One region of the Actinoplanes sp. NPDC048988 genome, then DNA from elsewhere that is predicted to be linked to it. Evidence: predicted binding sites of a transcription regulator. Region 1 holds the regulator's gene; the other holds the start of a gene.
The links. The regulator HspR, encoded in region 1, represses chaperone genes until heat shock. The targets are predictions, from matches to a motif close to TTGAGTNNNNNNNACTCAA.

Region 1 (7,514 bases):
GTTCTCGGCGTGCCCAAGTCCGCTCCGACCGACGAGATCAAGAAGGCCTACCGGAAGCTCGCCCGGGACCTGCATCCCGACCGCAACCCCGGTAACAAGGAGGCGGAGGAGAAGTTCAAGGCCGCTTCCGAGGCGTACGACGTGCTCTCGGACGACAAGAAGCGCAAAGAGTACGACGAGATGCGCTCGCTGTTCGGTTCCGGCGCGTTCCGGCGCGGCGCCCGTTCCGGCGCCGGCGGTCAGTTCGACCCGTCGGACCTGTTCGGCGGGTTCAGCAACGCGGGCGCGGCCGGTGGCGGCGCCGCGGGTGACCGCCGGTTCGGCGGAGCCGGCTTCTCGGACATATTCAGCTCGATATTCTCGGGCGGTGGGCCTGGTGGTGGCGCCGCCCGACGAGGACCGCGGCGCGGCCGTGATGTCGAGACCGAGGTGACGCTCGAGTTCGCTCAGGCGGTCCGCGGCACGACGCTACCGTTGACGCTGCGTTCAGCCGGCGAGTGCGACACCTGTCATGGCAGCGGGGCCAAGCCGGGCACGTCACCGCGGACCTGTCCGCAGTGCGCGGGCAGCGGCCTGATCTCGCGGAACCAGGGGTCGTTCAGCTTCTCCGAGCCGTGCCGCGAGTGCCAGGGCGCGGGCACGATCGTCGACGAGAAGTGCCCGGAGTGCCGGGGCACGGGCGGGGTCACCAAGGCCCGCACGATAAACGTCCGCTTCCCCGCGGGCGTGGCCGACGGCCAGCGCATCCGGCTCAGCGGCCGGGGCGAGCCGGGCGATCGGGGCGGCCCGGCGGGCGATCTCTACGTGCAGGTCCAGGTGCGACCGGACGAGATCTTCGGTCGTACGGGTGACGATCTCACGCTGTCGGTACCGATCAGCATCGCCGAGGCGGTTCTCGGCACCGATCTGCGAGTGCCGACTCTGGACGGACCCGTCACCATGAGGGTGCCGCCCGGCACGCCGAGCGGCCGGAAACTACGGGCCCGGGGCAAGGGTGTGGCCCGCAAGAACGGACCGCCGGGCGATCTCATCGTCACCGTCGACGTTCAGGTGCCGAGCGAGGTGACCGGGGAAGCCCGGGACGCGCTCGAGCGTTTCGCCAAGCTGACCCCGCCCGCCGGGCGGGAGCGGCTCGAGGCCCGGGTTCGCCGGGGCAGCTAGGACCCGTTGAAGGAGGTGGCACATGCATGAGGAGATCAGCATCTCGGTCGAGCAGGCCTCCGACGCGAAGGTTCTGATCATCTCGGTCGCGGCTCGACTGGCCGGGATGCACCCGCAGACGCTGCGACAGTACGACCGGCTCGGCCTGGTGCAGCCGGGCCGGGCCGGCGGCGGCGGTCGCCGGTACAGCGAGCGGGACGTCGCGTTGCTGCGTGAGGTGCAGAGGCTCAGCCAGGAGGACGGCGTCAACCTGGCCGGCGTGAAGCGGATCATCGGGCTCGAGCAACTCGTCGGTGACCTGCAACAGCGGGTGCAGGAGCTGGAGCAGGAGCTCACCGCCGCGTACGACCGGATCGCCCAGATGGAAAGCCCGTACGGCCGCCGTGACCTGGTGCGCCAGGAAAGGCAGTCGACGGCGCTGGTGGTCTGGCGCCCGCGCCGGGCTTCGGACAGGTAGGAGAGCGCGAGGCGGTCTGGTGAGGGCCGCCTCAGCGCCGGTTGTAGTGGCCGAGCCGCCGGGGCTGGCGGACCAGGCCGCCCTCGATCCAGTCGGAGTAATCGAAGATCTCGGGCCGGCTCATCAGCATGCGGCAGTTGTGCGCCCAGATCTGCATCGGCTCGTCGCCGACCTCGTCGGCGCGCTCCACGAACTTCTTCAGGCGGCGTTTGCGCTGGCCGGTCGCGTTCTGCCGGACGCCGTCGGCGGCGTAGATGTACAGGCAATGCTGCGCGAAGCGCCGGGCCGGGCACTGCCTGTCCATGGCCAGCTCGAACAGGACCGGCGCGAGCACGTCGCCGGAGATGAGCAGGTCCCAGTCGGGTGGCATGGCGTCGAGCGGCACGGCATCAGGGTGGTACGCCCACGCCTGGAGTTCCTCCGGCCGAGGATCGACCGGATTGGCGAACCCGAAGAAAGTCGACTCACGCACTGTCACGCCGCCGCCTGCCAGAAAGTCCCGATAACACGTAGTTGTCGGAGCGGAACGGTAGCGCGCCGACGATGTCCTACGGAAGTGTCACGGCGTCACAATCGGATACTAGTCAGTAGCTTTGAGCACCGGCACCTGCTGAGGGTGCATGCGGCGGCGGACAAAGTTCTTGAACCACTGGTAATCGGGCAGACGCGCGAGCAGCGGACCGGTAACCACCGTGATCAATACGTAGGCCGTCGCGAGCGGGGCGAGCCGCGGTTCCACCCCTGAGGCCACGGCCAGGCCGGCGATGACGATCGAGAACTCGCCGCGCGGCATCAGAGCCAGGCCGGCCCGCAGCCGGCCGGGCAGGGCGATGCCCACCCGCCGCGCCGCCAGGTAGCCGGTGACCACCTTGGTCGCCATGGTCAGCACGGCCAGGCCGAGCGCCGGCAGCAGCACCGGCGGGATCTCGGCCGGGTCGGTGGAGAGCCCGAAGAAGACGAAGAAGACCGCCGCGAACAGGTCGCGCAGCGGCGACAGCATCTGCGTCGCGTGGTGGGCGACCGGTCCGGAGATCGCGATACCGACGAGGAACGCGCCGACCGCCGACGAGACCTTCAGCTCCTCGGCCACGCCCGCCACGAACAGGGTCAGGCCGAGCACGCCGAGCAGCAGCGCCTCCGCGTCCTGAGCCGAGATCAGGGTGCTGATCTGCTTGCCGTACCGAATCGCGACGACCAGCACCGCGACCACCGTGACCACCGCGACCCCCAGTGCCTTGGCCCCGCCGACCAGGCCGACCCCGGCCAGTACGGCGGTGACCAGCGGCAGGTAGAAGGCCATGGCGAGGTCCTCGATGACCAGCACCGAGAGGATCACGGGGGTCTCGCGGTTACCGAGCCGGCCCAGGTCGCCGAGCACCTTGGCGATCACGCCGGAGGACGAGACCCAGGTGATGCCGGCCAGCACCAGGGCGGCCCGCCAGTCCCAGCCCATCAGCAGCGCGAAGCCGGCGCCGGGCAGGGCGTTGAGCAGCGCGTCGATCAGACCGGCGGGCGCGGCCGCGCGGAGGTTGCCGACGAGCTCGCCGGCCGAGTACTCCAGGCCCAGCATGACCAGCAGCAGGATCACGCCGATGGCCGCGCCGACCTCGATGAACTCCTCACTGGCGGAGAGCGGCACCAGGCCGCCGTGCCCGAAGGCGAGACCGGCCAGCAGGTAGAGCGGGATCGGTGACAGGCCGATCCGGCGGCCCAGGCGACCGAGCATTCCGAGCGCGAAGAGGAGCGCTCCTACCTCGATGAGCAGGATCGTGGTGTCGTGCACGCGTGTGCCTAGCCGTCGTTGTCGCCGGCCAGGATGGCGGTGACGCCGTCCAGGCCCTCGCGGGTGCCGACGGCCACGACCACGTCGTTGGGCTCGAAGACGAACGACGGGCCGGGCGAGGCGATCACCTCGCGGTCGCGCATGACGGCGACGATGGACGCCCCGGTGCGGGTGCGCGCGCGGGTGTCGCCCAGCTTGCGGCCGACGAACGGCGATCCGGCGCCCAGGCCGATCTGCTCGGTGAGCAGCCCGGCCGCCTGCTGGCGCAGGCCGGCGAGCTGGCCGAGCATGAGGGAGGCGCCCAGCACGTCGGCCAGGGCCTCGGCCTCGTCGTCGGTGAGCGGAATCGACGCCAGGCACGCGTCGGGATCGTCGACGTCGTACAGGACCAGGTCGCGCCGGCCGTTACGGTGCGAGACCACACCGACCGTCCGTCCCGAGGACGTGACGAGGTCGTGCCGAACGCCTATACCCGGCAGAGGAGTCTGTTCCACCCGTACGCGCACGATCACAACGGTAACAGCGCGTCGGCCCGCCGTTCCGGTGCGGCGACGGCACGTCGCGCGCTGATCAACAGGACCAGCCCGACGGCGCAGAGAACGAGGTTCATGACGTACGCGAGGCGGAAGCCGTACGCCTGGGCCAGGCCGAACGCCGGGGCCGCGAGGATCTGCCCGGTCGTGAAGGTGTTGGTGATCATCGTGGTGGCGCGGCCGGGATGACCCGGCATGAGGTCCTGCATGTACGAGATGCCGAGCCCGCTGATCGCCGCGATGGCGGCCGCGTTGAGCGGCTGGGCCGCCGCCAGCACCCAGATGGAGCCGGCACTGGCCGCGACCGCGTGGTAGGCGATCGCGCAGCACACGCCGATCAGGATCAGCGTCCGCGACGGCACCCGGGTGGTGAGCACGCCGAAGCCGAGCATCAGCGGGATCTCCAGGGCCGCGCACAGGCCCAGGATCAGGCCGGCCGACCGCACCGTGCCGCCCAGGTCGGTGCTGACGTACAGCGGCATCGCCTGCACGGCGAGCGTGCCCGCGGTCTGCACGACGGTGAAGCCGGCGACGATCAGGAACAGCGTCGCCCGGGGCGGGACCGGGGCGATCGCGTCCGGCAGGTCGTGACCGCCGTCGCCGGCGGGCTTGCGGACCTCGGGCAACCAGCGGACCACGATGAGGGCGGTGACCGCGTACATGATCGCGGCCAGCCCGTACGTCCAGCCGAAGCCGTGCCCGGCGAGCACGAGCGCGGCCAGCGGCGGGCCACCGACCCAGGCCACCGAGAACAGCGTGCGCAGCGTGCTGATGCCGAGCGCCGCCTTCTTGGGGTCGCCGCTCTGGAGCACCTGACGGGCGTACGCGAAAGATTGTGGGAAAAGCGTGCCGGCCAGGGCCGTGAGAGTCACGGTGAGCGCGAGCAGCAGCCAGTAGTCGCGGACGACGGCGGTGAGCGCCGTGCCGGCCAGGCCGGCGAGCGCGGCAGTGATGAGCAGTTTGCGGCGGATGGGCCGGCGGTCCGAGACCCGGCCGATCAGCCAGGACACGAGGACGCCGGCGAGCGGGGCGGCGATCAGGAACGCGGTGGTCCGGATCGGTCCCGCGTGTACCGCGTCGCTGAGGAAAAGGGCCAGGTAGGGGCCGACGAACGAGGTCGAGATGCCGACTGCCACGAAGATGAGGGCGAGGGGGAGCAGGCGTTTCGACACGTTGTTTAACGTTACAACGAGTGAGGGGGTGTTCTCTTGGGCTCGTGGTGACGATCACTTGCGGGGCGCGCTAGAGTTGAGTGGCTTACGCTCAAGTCTTGCCTCATCCAGGGGAGCGCATGAACGCCGAACGCCTCACCACCAAGAGCCGCGATGTCATCACGGGGGCGGTCGCCGACGCCGGACGGCGCGGGCACGCCACCGTGGAGCCGTGGCACATGCTGCTTTCGCTTCTCGACACCGGCGGTTCGACCGCGCCGGCCCTTCTGCGCGCGGTGGGGGCGAACCCCGCGGATGTCCGCCGGGTGGCGGCCCGCGCCCTCGAGCAGCTCCCGTCCGCGCGCGGCGCCAGCACGGCCGAGCCCAGCCTGTCGCGCGAGTTCGTCAACGCCATCGGCGAGGCCGAGCTGATCGCCCAGCCGCTCGGCGACGAGTATGTGTCGACCGAGCACCTGCTGGCCGGCCTGGCCCGCGTCGGCGGTGCCGTCGGCCGCGCGCTCAAGGACGTCGGCGCCACCGAGGAGGCCCTGGTCGCCGCGTTCCCGCAGGTCCGCGGCGGCGACCGGCGGGTGACGAACAACGACCCCGAGTCCACCTACAAGGCGCTGGAGAAATACAGCGTCGACCTGACCGCCCAGGCGCGCGAGGGCCGGATCGACCCGGTGATCGGCCGGGACACCGAGATCCGCCGCGTCGTGCAGGTGCTCTCCCGGCGTACCAAGAACAACCCCGTGCTGATCGGCGAGCCCGGCGTCGGCAAGACGGCCATCGTCGAGGGCCTGGCCCAGCGCATCGTGGCCGGCGACGTGCCCGAGACACTGCGCGACAAGAAACTGGTCTCGCTCGACCTCGGCGCGATGGTCGCCGGCGCGCAGTACCGCGGACAGTTCGAGGAGCGGCTCAAGAGCGTCCTCGAGGAGATCCGCAACTCCAACGGCCAGGTCGTCACCTTCCTCGACGAGCTGCACACCGTCGTCGGGGCCGGCAAGGGCGAGGGCTCGATGGACGCCGGCAACATGCTCAAGCCGATGCTGGCCCGCGGCGAGCTGCGCATGGTCGGCGCGACCACCCTCGACGAGTACCGCGAGCACATCGAGAAGGACCCGGCCCTCGAGCGGCGCTTCCAGCCGGTCGTGGTCGGCGAGCCCACCGTCGAGGACACCATCGGCATCCTGCGCGGGCTCAAGGGCCGGTACGAGGCGCACCACCGGGTGCAGATCACCGACGCCGCCCTGGTCGCGGCGGCTTCGCTGTCCGACCGCTACATCAGCGACCGCTTCCTGCCCGACAAGGCGATCGACCTGATCGACGAGGCCGCGTCCCGGCTCCGCATGGAGATCGACTCCCGGCCGGTCGAGCTCGACCAGCTTCAGCGCCAGGTCGACCGCATGCGGGTCGAGAAACTGGCCCTGGAGAAGGAGACCGATCCGGCCTCCCGCGACCGGCTCGGCCGCCTCGAGCGCGACCTGGCCGACCGCGAGGAGGAACTGACCGCGCTGAACGCCCGGTGGGAGCGCGAGCGCGGCGGCCTCAACCGGGTCGGCGAGCTGAAGAAGCGGCTCGACGAGACCAAGGCGTCGCAGGAGCGGGCCCAGCGCGACGGCAACCTGCTCGAGGCGTCGCGGCTGCTCTACGAGGTGATCCCGGCCCTGGAGAAGGAGCTGCGGGCCGCCTCCGAGGCCGACGAGCAGGAGGCCCACGCCGAGCCGCCGATGGTCAAGGAGGAGGTCGGCGCCGACGACATCGCCGAGGTCATCTCCTCGTGGACCGGCATCCCGGCCGGCCGGATGATGGAGGGCGAGACCGCCAAGCTCCTGCGCATGGAGGAGTCACTGCAGGCCAAGGTCATCGGCCAGCGCGAGGCCGTCGCGGCGGTGGCCGGAGCCGTACGCCGTGCGCGCGCCGGCATCGCCGACCCCGACCGCCCGACCGGCAGCTTCCTGTTCCTCGGCCCGACCGGCGTCGGCAAGACCGAGCTGGCCAAGGCCCTCGCCGGGTTCCTCTTCGACGACGAGCGGGCGATGGTCCGCATCGACATGAGCGAGTACGGCGAGAAGCACTCGGTGGCCCGGCTCGTCGGCGCCCCGCCCGGATACGTCGGATACGAGGAGGGCGGGCAGCTCACCGAGGCGGTGCGCCGCCGCCCGTACAGCGTGGTCCTGCTCGATGAAGTGGAAAAGGCCCATCCGGACGTCTTCGACGTGCTGTTGCAGGTGCTCGACGACGGCCGGCTCACGGACGGTCAGGGCCGTACGGTCGACTTCCGCAACGCGATCCTGGTGCTCACCTCCAACCTGGGGTCGCAGACGGCCGACTTCACGATGGGTGACGAGGAGCGGCGCGACGAGGTGCTTGCTGTCGTACGGGCCCACTTCAAGCCGGAGTTCCTCAACCGGCTCGACGACATC
Region 2 (7,514 bases), on a different contig from region 1:
GTAGAGCGGCTGCTTGACGATGGTGCCGTCGGCGTCGTACTGCTTGCGCTCGCTCTCGTTGCCGCGCCCGCAGCAGGAGTAGTAGGGCGAGCCCTCGAGGATGACCGGCACCTTCAGGTGCCGCTGGGCCGCCTCGCGCGGCCGCACGATGTCGACGGCGACCTTGTCGGGCACCCCGTCCTCGTCGTTGTCCAGCCGCGTCTGCACCCAGACGCTTTCCCGGACGGCGTTCTCGTAGGAGTAGACCGGCACGGTCTCCCCGCCTTGGATGTGCGGCACCGCGCTCGCCTCGGCCGGCCCGGCCGAGACGATCAGGGTGGCGCCGACCCCGGCCACGACGGCCAGGGCGAGCCTTCGCTTCAAAGTTCCGGACATCGACGCATCGTAAATCATCGATGACGCTCGGCCGCGCGGCTGTCCGCGGGCGGACCCCAATCACCCCGTCGCGGTGTGGCGTCTGGGCTGAGCCCCGATAATGGGGAACGTTGCCAAATCTCGGAGGATCACATGGACACGCCCGGTTACGTGGCGGCGACGCTGGCCAAATCGGAGAAGGACGGCGCCCACCCGGCCGAGCTGGCCGCGCTGCGCCGCCGGCTCGAGCAGCTGGAACAGCCGCGGGCCGGGCTGCTCTCGGGTGACGACCTGGAGCCGCTCGACGACGTGACCGCGCTCGAGGACCTGCCCGAGCCGCCGGCCGAGCGGGCCCGCGAGATCCTCGACCGGCTGGTCGTGGTCAAGCTCAACGGCGGGCTCGGCACCAGCATGGGCCTGACCGGGCCGAAATCGCTGCTCGAGGTCAAGCCCGGCCGCAGCTTCCTCGACATCATCGCCACCCAGGTCACCGCCGTCCGCGAGCGGTACCACGCGCGCCTGCCGCTGCTGCTGATGAACTCGGCCGCCACCCGCGGTCCGTCGCTGGCCGCGCTCGAACGCTACGACGGCGTCAGCGACTTCCTTCAGGGCCGCGAGCCCAAGCTGCGCGCCGACGACCACTTCCCGGTCGAGTGGCCGGCCGATCCCGAGCTCGAGTGGTGCCCGCCCGGGCACGGCGACCTGTACACCGCGCTGACCGCCTCCGGCAAGCTCGACGAGCTGCTCGACGCCGGCCTGCGCTGGTGCTTCGTGTCGAACTCCGACAACCTGGGCGCCACCGTCGACGTGCGGCTCGCCGCCTGGATGGAGGACGAGCAGGTCCCGTTCGCGATGGAGGTCGTCCGGGGCACGCCGGCCGACCGCAAGGGCGGTCACCTCGCCCGCCACGAGGGCCGGGTCGTGGTCCGCGAGACCGCTCAGGTGCCCGACGGCGACACCTCGTTCACCGACGTCGAGCGGTGGCGGTTCTACAACACCAACAACCTCTGGATCGACCTGGAGACGCTGCGGCGGTTGCAGCGGGACGACCCGGGCGCGCCGGTTCTCCCGCTCATCGTCAACCACAAGACCGTCGACCCCAAAGACGCTTCCAGTACGCCCGTGGTCCAGCTCGAGACGGCGATGGGCGCCGCCATCGGCTCCATCGACGGTGCCCGCCCGGTGCTGGTCCCGCGTACCCGCTTCGCGCCCGTCAAGACCACGAACGACCTGCTGGTGGTCCGGTCGGACGCCTACGAGCTGGGCCAGGACGGCCAGATGCGGCCGGTCTACGAGGGCCGCGGCCCGGTCGTGACCCTCGACCCCGAGCTCTTCAAGCTGATGCCCGGTTTCGAGCAGCGCTTCCCGGCCGGCCCGCCGTCCCTGCGCCGCGCCACCCGCCTCACCGTCGACGGCGACGTCACCTTCGGCGCGAACGTCGTCGTCGAGGGCGAGGCCCACGTGACCGGCCCCCGGCACATCCCCGACGGCGAGGTTCTCCAGGGCGGCTAGCGCTCCACCAGATGCTCGCGCCCCGGCGGGGGATCGTAGGCCTCGGGCCAGTAGTCGACGATCCGGCTGATCAGCCCGTGTTCCGACATGTCCAGCCACACGCAGGCGTCCACCCGCTCGTCACCCACCCGCACATCGAGCCACAGGGCGGCGGCACGGCCGTCGGCGATCACCCGCCGTACCCGCAAATGCCAGTCACCGGGATAGTCCGCGTTGAAGCCGACGAACGCGGACCGTCCCCGGATGCGCTCCCGGGTCTGCGGCATCTCGTAGACGACATCCTCGGCCAGCAGCTCGGTCAGGCCCGGCCAGTCCCGGCTCTCCATCCGCGCGACGTAGTCGGACGCGGTCTGCCGGCTTCTCGAGGTCTCGTCCACCCGGGCGACCGTACCCAGCGTGGGCAAGCGGCGGAGCTGCCGGTTCCGCTCCCAGCGAACGGTGGAAGATCCTCGGAGGCCGTGAGGTTGAGCCCCGCATACTCAACTTTTCGGAGGTGCCGGGTGGTTAGCAAGCGACTCCCCGTGTTGTTCCTGGACGACATCGTTCTGCTGCCGGGCATGGTCGTGCCGGTCGAGCTGGACGAGCCGGCCCAGGCCGCCGTCGACGCGGCCCGCACCTCGGCCGGCTCCGAGCTGCTGATCGCTCCGCGGCTCGAGGACCGGTACGCGTCGCACGGTGTCGTGGCCAGCGTCCAGCAGGTCGGCAAGTCCCGCGGCGGAACGCCCGCCGCCGTTCTGCGCACCGGTGTGCGCGCCCGCATCGGCGGCGGCGTGACCGGGCCCGGCGCGGCCCTGTGGGTCGAGGCCGAGCCGGTCGCGGCCGGTGTGCCGAGCGAGCAGGCCCGGGAGCTCGCCGCCGCGTACAAGAAACTGGTCGTCTCGGTCCTCCAGCGCCGCGAGGCGTGGCAGGTCATCGACTCGGTCAGCGCCATCGACGACCCCGGCGACCTGGCCGACACCGCCGGCTGGGCGCCCTATCTGACCAACGACCGCAAGCGTGAGCTGCTGGAGACCCCCGACGTGGAGGCCCGGCTGCGGCTGCTGATCGAGTGGACCGGCGACTTCCTGGCCGAGTCCGAGGTCAGCGACAAGATCGAGCACGACGTTCGCGAGAACGTCGAGAAGCGCAACCGCGAGTACCTGCTCCGCGAGCAGCTGAAGGCCATCCGCAAGGAGCTCGGCGAGGACGAGGCCGAGGGCAACGACGACTACCGCGCCCGCGTCGAGGCGGCCGACCTGCCCGGCGATGTCCGCGAGGCGGCGCTGCGCGAGGTCGGCAAGCTCGAGCGGGCCGGCGACCAGAACCCGGAGGCGGGCTGGATCCGCACCTGGCTCGACACGGTCCTCGACCTGCCCTGGAACGTGCGTACCGACGACAACACCGACCTGGCCGCGGCCCGGGCTGTGCTCGACGCCGACCACCACGGCCTGGACGAGGTCAAGGACCGCATCGTCGAATACCTGGGCGTCCGCGCCCGCCGCGAGTCCCGCGGCCTGACGACGGTCGGCGGCCGCGGTTCCGGCGCGGTGATCCTGCTGGCCGGCCCGCCCGGAGTCGGCAAGACGTCGCTGGGTGAGTCGGTCGCCCGTACCCTCGGCCGGAAGTTCGTCCGGGTCGCCCTGGGCGGCGTCCGCGACGAGGCGGAGATTCGAGGCCATCGGCGCACGTACGTCGGCGCTCTTCCCGGGCGCGTCGTGCGGGCCATCCGCGAGTCCGGCTCGATGAACCCGGTCGTCCTGCTCGACGAGGTCGACAAGGTCGGCAGCGACTACCGCGGCGACCCGGCGGCGGCCCTGCTCGAGGTGCTCGACCCGGCGCAGAACCACACGTTCCGCGACCACTACCTCGACCTGGACCTCGATCTGTCGGACGTGCTGTTCATCGCCACCGCGAACGTGCTCGACACGATCCCGCAGGCGCTGTTCGACCGGATGGAGCTCATCTCGATCGACGGCTACACCGAGAGCGACAAGGTCGCCATCGCCCGCGACTTCCTGGTGCCGCGGCAGCTGGAGCGGGCCGCGCTGTCCGAGGGCGAGGTGACCGTCACCGAGGACGCGCTCCGCGAGATCGCCGCCAATTACACCCGAGAGGCCGGCGTACGGTCGTTCGAGCGCCTGCTGGCGAAGGCGTTCCGCAAGGCGGCCCTGGGCGACCTGCCCGTCACGGTGGACGCGGGCGACCTCAAGGACCTGATCGGCCGGCCCCGGTTCACCCCGGAGTCGTCCGAGCGGACCGCCGTCCCCGGCGTGTCGACCGGCCTGGCCGTGACCGGCATGGGCGGTGACGTGCTCTACATCGAGGCGTCGCTGCTGCCCGGCGACAAGGGCGGCCTGTCGGTCACCGGCCAGCTCGGCGACGTGATGAAGGAGTCGGCCCAGATCGCGCTCTCGTACGTGCGGGCGCACGCCGAGGAGCTGGGCATCTCACCCGAGCAGCTGGACCACCCGATCCACCTGCACGTGCCCGCGGGCGCGGTGCCGAAGGACGGCCCGTCGGCCGGCGTCACGATGACCACGGCCCTGGTCTCGCTGCTGCTCGGCCGCAACGTGCGGGCCGAGGTCGGCATGACGGGAGAGGTGTCGCTGACCGGCCGGGTCCTGCCCATCGGCGGCGTGAAGCAGAAGCTGCTCGCCGCTCAGCGGGCCGGCCTGACCGAGGTCTACCTGCCCCAGCGCAACGAGCCCGACCTGGACGACGTGCCGGCCGACGTGCTCGAGGCCCTGACCGTCCACATCGTCTCCGATGTCCGCGAGATCCTGAGCACGGCCCTGGAGCCGGTCTCGGCCGGCCTGGTCACCGCCGCCTGATCCACCGAGCTTCACCAGAGGCCCGTCCGGGTAACGGACGGGCCTCTGCTACAGGGTCTGCTCGGCGGTGCACCACCAGCTGGTGCGGCCGCCCACCTTGCTCATGGACATCGGGGCGCCGTCTCGGGGGCAGTGGGCGCCGGCGACGCGGTAGGGGATCACCTTCAAGGTGTGTACGCCGCCGTCTCTGATGGCGGCTCGGACGGCCTGGCGGGTGGCGCGCAGGAGGCGGTCGATGTCGTCGGGGGTCAGGCGGTCCACCCGCCGGGCGGGGTTCAGGCGGGCCGACCACAGGATCTGGTCGGCCAGCAGGTTGCCTATGCCGGCGATCGCGTCCTGGTCGAGCAGGCGGGCCTTGACCGGGGCGGTGCCGAACGTCAGCGCCGCGCGGAACTGGGCGGGGGTCACCGTGGCCGCGTCGGGGCCCAGGGCCTCGACCGGTGGATCGAGGCGGACGCGGCCCAGGCGGCGCGGGTCGACCAGCATGAGGCGGCCGCCGTCGGCGAAGAGCAGGGCGAAACGCGACCAGCGGTAGTCGCCGGGCACGCGGCGGCCCTCCCAGTAGTCGCCGCCGTCGATCTCGCCGCCGTCCGGGTCGGCGATCACGATCTTGCCCGACATGCCCAGATGGATGCCCAGCTCGGGGCCGTCGTCGCCGGTGTCGCACCACATGCTCTTGCCGCGCCGGTGGGCACGTACGAGCTCCCGGCCCAGCAGAGCGTCCCTGATCTGGCCCGGCGCGTGCGGGCGGCAGACGTACGAGTCGGAGTCGTCGACGTCGATGATCTTGCGGCCGAGGCCGGACCGTTCGATGACCGCGCGGGCCGACTCGACCTCGGGCAGCTCCGGCATTGTCGTCCCCGTTCAGTCCAGTTTCTCGGTGCTGTCCGGGGGATACCCGAGTTCGGCGCCGGCACGCAGGATGATCCGGTTGTTCCGGTGGCGGGCCGGCTCGGAATGGCTCACGAAGCTGGCCGTGCTCACCGTGTTGCCCTCGAAGGTGACGTTGCTCAGGTCGCCGTCGAGGATCGGCGGGTCCTGCGATCCGGCGCTCGTGATGGTGTTGCCCGTGACTGCGATCGCGGCGGCGGCCACGGCGAAGGTGCCGTCGGTGTGCAGCACCAGGCCGCCGTGCGAGTCGCGGAACGTGTTGTGCCGCAGGACGATGCCGCGGGCCGACGAGTCGGGCCGGTCGCCGCCGATCTCCAGAACGCCCTGGATGTCCGACCCGGTGTTGTCGTGCACGTCGAGGCCGTCGGCGTAGTTCCACACCTCGACGAAGCCGCCGTCGTACCCGTAATCGCTGCTGGGGGCCCGGCACGCCGTACAACTGCTGTGGCCGATCTCGACGTCGCTCGCCTGGACCGCGAAGCCGATGGCGCCGTAGTCGTCGTCGCCGCCCGGGGTGTCGAGCACCATGTGCAGGTCGCGGACCGTCACCCGGTCGGCCGTGGCGCCGCGTGCCTTGAGCAGCACGCCGACGCCGGCGTGATCGACGGTGCTGGACCGTACGGCGCTGCCCGCGCCCCGGACCTCGATGGCGTTGCCGGCCGCGTTGGTGACCCTGATGTTCTCGGCGACCTGGTGCTCGCCGGTGAGCACCACCACGCTGTCGGCGCCGGTCGGCGCGCCGTCGATGACCGGGAGCGGGCCCGTCCCGTACGCGGTCAATCGGGTCTTGTCGCCGCGCAACCGGACCGTCGTCGTCCAGGTGCAGCCCCGGGCCAGCTCGATCACCGCGCCAGGCCCGGCAGCCCGGGCGGTGGCGGCCCGGATGCTGCGCAGGGGCTTCGCGAGCGTTCCCGTGTTGCCGTCGTCACCCTTCGCGCAGTCGACGTGGACACCGTCGTCGTCGGGGATCGCCGGCTTCGGGTCGATTGACGACTTCGGGTCGACTGACGGCGTCGGCGCGGGGGACGTGACCAAGGCGGCCGGGCCGACGCTCTCGGTGGCGCTGACCGAGGGCGCCGGTCTGCTCACGCTCGCGGGCGCGGCACCGGTGGGTGAGAAGCCCGCCGCGATCAGCCCGCCGCCCAGCGCGATCGACATGGCGGTCAGCGCCAGCGGGAGGCGGTGTCGGCTGGGCATTGGGCCACCCTATCCGACCTGCGGCTTTGTCACATCGATCATGATCATCGGGCGGGCTGGCACGCGGCGGTCATTGCCGAACACCGGTTTCGGCGCTTACCGTCATCGATAGACGCCTCGCCGGGACGGGCCCCTCAACGACGAACCTCCCGGGCGTTCGCCACCCCCTCGACCACGGCCGGCCGCCGCGCCTCTCCACCGCGCGCCGCCGTGCGTCACACCCCCTCCACGTAAGGGCTCGGTTCCGTATGCGCACCCTCCGTCTTCGTGCCACCGCCCTGGCCGGTTCCGTGCTGCTGAGCACGCTGCTGCCGGCCCCGCCCGCCCACGCCGGCTCGGCGCCCACTCTCGCGGGCCGGCTGGCCGCGGTCCAGGCCGCGAACACGATCAACTACTACCCGTCGAACGCCGGCTGGACCTCCATGTGGACCAATTTCGACGTGGTACGCCTCCACGCCGACCTCAACAAGGCGGCCGCGCTCGGCGCCGACAGCGTCCGGGTCATCGTCTTCCCGCAGACTTTCGGCTATCCGGTGCCTTCCACGACGTACACCACTGAATTGAGCACTTTCGTCGACCTGGCCGAAGCCAACGGCCTCGACGTCAAGCTGACCCTGTTCGACTGGTGGTCCGGCTACTCGGACGTCGCGGGCAGCATCACCTGGGCGCAGACGCTGGTGGCGCCGTACGCGAACGACCCGCGGGTGATCGCCGTCGAGCTCAAGAACGAGATCTCGCCGACCGACGCCA

Region 2: lon (endopeptidase La) is a predicted target of HspR. The motif match lies at 2,331-2,349, and genes of this name have one in related genera.

Annotation. Positions count from the first base shown of each region.
Region 1 covers NZ_JBICTW010000026.1:456-7,969, reverse strand. The annotation lists gene dnaJ (molecular chaperone DnaJ) at 1-1,161, shown strand, start outside; gene ACGFJ7_RS43925 (heat shock protein transcriptional repressor HspR) at 1,184-1,618, shown strand; gene ACGFJ7_RS43920 (hypothetical protein) at 1,650-2,096, opposite strand; gene ACGFJ7_RS43915 (cation:proton antiporter) at 2,199-3,401, opposite strand; gene ACGFJ7_RS43910 (cation:proton antiporter regulatory subunit) at 3,410-3,907, opposite strand; gene ACGFJ7_RS43905 (sugar efflux transporter) at 3,910-5,106, opposite strand; gene clpB (ATP-dependent chaperone ClpB) at 5,226-7,514, shown strand, end outside.
Region 2 covers NZ_JBICTW010000010.1:280,087-287,600, forward strand. The annotation lists gene ACGFJ7_RS28915 (Xaa-Pro dipeptidyl-peptidase) at 1-375, opposite strand, end outside; gene ACGFJ7_RS28920 (UTP--glucose-1-phosphate uridylyltransferase) at 508-1,866, shown strand; gene ACGFJ7_RS28925 (nuclear transport factor 2 family protein) at 1,863-2,243, opposite strand; gene lon (endopeptidase La) at 2,424-4,676, shown strand; gene ACGFJ7_RS28935 (DNA-formamidopyrimidine glycosylase family protein) at 4,725-5,528, opposite strand; gene ACGFJ7_RS28940 (hypothetical protein) at 5,541-6,764, opposite strand; gene ACGFJ7_RS28945 (glycosyl hydrolase) at 7,013-7,514, shown strand, end outside.